Regions from separate parts of the Pseudoalteromonas sp. P80D2 genome, predicted to be linked through region 2. Evidence: predicted binding sites of a transcription regulator. Region 2 holds the regulator's gene; the other holds the start of a gene.
The links. Region 2 encodes FliA, which starts transcription of late flagellar genes. Its sites were predicted from a motif close to CTAAAGNTNNNNNNNNNNNNGCCGATA; they were not measured.
Positions count from the first base shown of each region.

Region 1: a site for FliA is predicted at 1,093-1,119, ahead of VRK28_RS02475 (DUF5610 domain-containing protein). Genes of this name have one in related genera too.

Region 1 is NZ_JAZDAR010000020.1:1,725-4,130, forward strand. It holds gene VRK28_RS02475 (DUF5610 domain-containing protein) at 1-1,063, opposite strand, end outside; gene trmA (tRNA (uridine(54)-C5)-methyltransferase TrmA) at 1,228-2,325, shown strand; gene VRK28_RS02485 (DUF523 domain-containing protein) at 2,328-2,406, opposite strand, start outside.
Region 2 is NZ_JAZDAR010000047.1:213,345-215,750, reverse strand. It holds gene VRK28_RS12985 (protein phosphatase CheZ) at 1-585, opposite strand, end outside; gene cheY (chemotaxis response regulator CheY) at 603-986, opposite strand; gene VRK28_RS12975 (RNA polymerase sigma factor FliA) at 1,027-1,737, opposite strand; gene VRK28_RS12970 (MinD/ParA family ATP-binding protein) at 1,764-2,406, opposite strand, start outside.

The sequences.
Region 1 (2,406 bases), on a different contig from region 2:
TGGTATAATCCACCAGCTTACTGACTTCTTCTTTATCTTGGTTTAACCATTGTAAGATGCCAGCCAGTTCATTTTGCAAACCAATGTCACCCGCTTTATTAAACGCCTGTTTCAAGTCGTCATTAAATGGCGCTATTTTCTCAGCAACTTCTTTTTCGGGAGCAGGTTTATATTCTTCATACCCTTTGATAGCTGCTACTGTTTTGGTTTGTTTCAAATCCATGGTAAAGCCAACGAGTTGCTCGTTACCTAAGTTAAGCTCTTTAGCTTGTTCAAAGGCATCTTCTAATGAACCAGAGAAGAATGTTTCGCTAACACTCTGCAAGTCTTCCATCAATTCATTGATAGCTTGCTGCTCTTGCTCATTTAAATCACCATTGACCGACATCGAGAATGATAAATCACGTGATTGCGAAGACTCACTGACAAAGGCTTCGTTGTCGCCATTTTTGCTATAACTGCTTGCAGACTTACTTTCGTATGCATCAGCAAAGCTAATACTGACTTCATCACCTTCAGCGGTGGTGAAAGTGTACTCTGCGTTATTACTTAAACTGATGTATTGAGCTTGGCTTACTGAAACCGCATTAGGCTTAGGATTGAACAAGTCTTCTTCTAATTCATCAATACCTTTAAAAATACCTTCTTTAGACTTTTCGATACCCTCTTCGATGTCATCGTTAAGAATACCTGACTCTTTAAGCTCATCATACGCATCGTCGATGCCCATTTGCACACCTTTACGTGCATCACCTAGCATGCCTTTGAGTTTTTCATCATCAGCACCATCGGCTTTTGCTTTACGAAGTGCGCCGCCAACAAAGTCGAGTACGTTTTTCACGATCTCTTCAAAGTCGAACAAGGGTTTATCTTTTTTCTCTTCGGCTTTAGGTAAACCTAGTGCTTCAGCAAGTTTATCATCAAGAACTTTTGCCGCGAGCTCTCTGCCGCGTTGCTGATAACTATCTTGACGATTTTGAATGGTAGGCTGCTGCAGTGCCTGTTTACCATTGTATTTATTCACATTTGTATTAGGCATATAGCCTAGGTTGCCAATTTTCATGATCCGACTCCATGTTATGGTTAACTCATTATCGGCCAAAAACCACAAAACTTAAGTTTTTTGTATAAAAAAACGACACTAAAATAAATAACAAAACTAGACAAATCCTCAGCGCTCCCTACAATAGCGCCGTTATAAAGCTAAGAGATAAAAGGTAATCAGCCATGGCGGTTATAAAAATTGATACAACTCAATACGATGCACAATTGAGTGAGAAAGAGCAGCGCATCACCTCACAGTTTCGACGTTTTGGGGTCGAAAAATTAGAAGTGTTCGGCTCTGATCCTATTCATTACCGCCAACGTGCAGAGTTTCGTGTTTGGCATGAAGGTGAAGACCTGTTTCACATCATGTTTGATCAACAAACCAAAGAAAAGATCCGCGTAGATGAGTTTGACCCTGCCGCACCTTTAGTGGGTGAAGTGATGCAAGCGATGATCGAAAACTTAAAAGACAATGAAGTTCTGCGCCGTAAGCTGTTTCAAATCGATTACCTTTCAAGCTTAAGTGGCGAGATCCTTGTTAGCTTGTTGTATCACAAACAACTAGATGAGCAGTGGCTACAAGCAATTAAAGAGCTTAAAGCAAAACTGAGCACACTGTTTAAGATTGATTTTATTGGCCGTGCTCGTAAGCAAAAAGAAGTGATTGGTAATGACTATGTTATCGAGCGTTTAAACGTTAACGGTAAAGAGCTTATTTATCAACAAGTCGAAAATAGCTTTACGCAACCGAATGCGAAAGTAAACATCAAGATGCTAGAGTGGGCACAAGCCCTTTGCCAACCACTCAATAATGACTTACTGGAGTTATATTGTGGGAATGGTAACTTTTCGATTGCTCTTGCAGGTTCATTCGACCGTGTATTAGCCACTGAAATTTCAAAATCATCAGTTTACTCTGCGCAATACAATATCGCACAAAACAAGGTTGAGAACTTAGATATCATTCGTATGTCGAGTGAAGAGTTCACCCAAGCAATGAAAGGCGAACGTACTTTCTCTCGTTTAGATGGCATAGACCTGAAAAGCTATAACTGCCAAACAATCTTAGTAGATCCACCACGTGCAGGCATGGACACACTAACTTGTGACCTAGTTGCGAACTACGACAATATTATTTATATCTCGTGTAACCCAGATACCTTAGAGCGTGACCTTGATCACTTATGCAAAACCCATGAAGTAAAACGTTTTGCGATTTTTGACCAATTCCCTTACACCCACCACATCGAATCAGGTGTGTTTTTACAACGTAAATAAAATCAATCTGCCAGCGCAGCAAATAGCGCTGGCAACTGCTGCTCACTGAAGACTTCTATATTGTTGTCTTTTAACAGTTTT
Region 2 (2,406 bases):
TAAGAGATTAATTAAACTGTCTTCTACCTCTCGCACCAACTCAATAACACGGCGAATAACTTGTCCGGTTAAATCCTGATAATCCTGCGCCATCAGCACATTAGTCATCAAACCTTGGAGCTCATCGGTTTTGGTATGCGAGTTATTCATGAACTTATCTAAGCTATGACATAACGATTTAAATTCACCGAGTTCAATTTCTCGGTTCATTAAACGATCCCACGTAGGTTTGATTGCGGCAATTTCATCAGCAAGTTGTTGAGCTATTGGTAAACTTGCTTCAACCGCATCCATAGTTTTATTGGCGGCGCTTTCTGTCATTTCCATAACATAATTTAAGCGCTGCTTAGCGTCTGGGATCGCGTCGGTAGTTAAATCAGTGAGACGAGTATCTAGGTCAAAGTTTTTTAACGCTTCATGAAGCTGACGCGTCAATTTGCCGACTTCAGCAAACAACTCTGATTGTTCTTTTGATGCAGCGTCAAGAATGAGCTTATCTGCTTTTTCTTGTTCACCATTTTCAAGATACTCAACAAGTTGACGAGCTTGCTCTAAACTTATTTGAGGCGCAGCAAGTGCTGACATAAGCCTCTCCCCTTAGATTAACCTAAACGTTCAAACACTTTTTCCAATTTGGTTTTAAGTGTCGCAGCAGTGAATGGTTTAACGATATAGCCATTAACACCTGCTTGAGCAGCAGCAACAATTTGTTCTTTTTTCGCTTCAGCTGTCACCATTAATACAGGAATATGCTTAAGGCTATCATCAGCACGAATTGCACGTAACAAATCAATACCTTGCATACCAGGCATGTTCCAATCCGTTACAACAAAATCAAACTCTTGATTTTGTAGCATTGGCAATGCTGTTGAACCGTCGTCAGCTTCCTGCACATTGGTAAAACCTAAATCCCTTAATAGATTTTTAATGATACGTCTCATTGTAGAAAAATCATCAACAACAAGAATTTTCATGTTTTTATCCAAAACATCCTCCGGTGAGGTTTGAACCTTTATTTACTTACTACTAATTAATCCAGTCATTGATTTTTGCTTTGAGCTTAATCATCGCCTGACCATGTATTTGACTCACACGCGACTCGCTAACATCGAGTATGTGTCCTATTTCTTTTAAGTTCATTTCGTCGTTGTAGTACAAAGACAAAACGAGAGCATCTCTTTCTGGTAACGATTGGATAGCCGTTAATAGAGACTGGTTAAACCGCTCATTTTTAACGTTATTAAACGGTTTGTCTAGTCCTAAATCCTGACCTACTGGTGTGATGACGTCTTCATCTACACCTAAATCTTCAATACCTAATACTTTACTCGAATTTACATCATGTAGAATATGATGGTACTCATCTAGCGTAATATCAAGTTTTTCAGCGACTTCAGTATCTTTGGGCTCACGATTTAAAGTGCTTTCTAATTCGGAAATGGTTTCAGCCACAAGGCGGGCATTTCGGTGAACTGAGCGTGGCGCCCAGTCACCTCTACGAATTTCGTCTAACATCGCACCACGAATACGAATTCCAGCGAAGGTTTCGAAACTAGCACCTTTGCTAGCATCAAAGTTTTTTGACGCTTCAATTAGGCCTATCATGCCTGATTGAATTAAATCATCGAGTTGTACACTGGCAGGTAAACGAGCAATTAGATGGCACGCCACTTTTTTGACTAAAGAGGCATGTTTTTCAACAATCGCATTTAAGTTCTGTGCTGATTGATATCCCATCGCTTTATTCACCGATGTTGTCATAGTTAGCCGTTTACTAGTTTTTCAATAAAAAATTCTAAATGGCCAGACGGTTGATTAGGGATCGGCCACTTAACTGCTTTTGTTGCTAATGTTTTAAACGCCACCGCTGCTGGTGAGTTCGGGAATAATTCAACAATCACCTTTTGACGTCGCGTAGATTTACGCATGTTCTCGTCATAAGGAATGGTTGCTACCAACTCCATTGAAACATCTAAAAAACGATCCGTTACTTTTGAAAGTTTAGCAAATAATTCTTGCCCTTCACGCAAACTGCGCACCATATTGGCAACAATTTTAAATTTATATACGCCATGCTCACGGCTAAGCACTTTAATAAGTGCGTAAGCATCAGTAATTGAGGTAGGTTCATCACACACAACCACAACAACGTCTTGGGCTGCACGAGAAAAGCTTAATACCATGTCAGAAATACCTGCGGCGGTATCGACAATTAAAATATCAAACTCGGTATTTAACTCGCTAAAAGCGCGAATAAGGCCTGCATGCTCAGATGGCGTTAATTCAACCATGCTTTGTGAACCAGACGTTGCTGGTACAATTTTGATGCCCGCAGGGCCTTCAACAAGAATTTCGTCAAGCTCACACTCGCCTGACAAAACATGAGATAAATTACGTTCAACACGA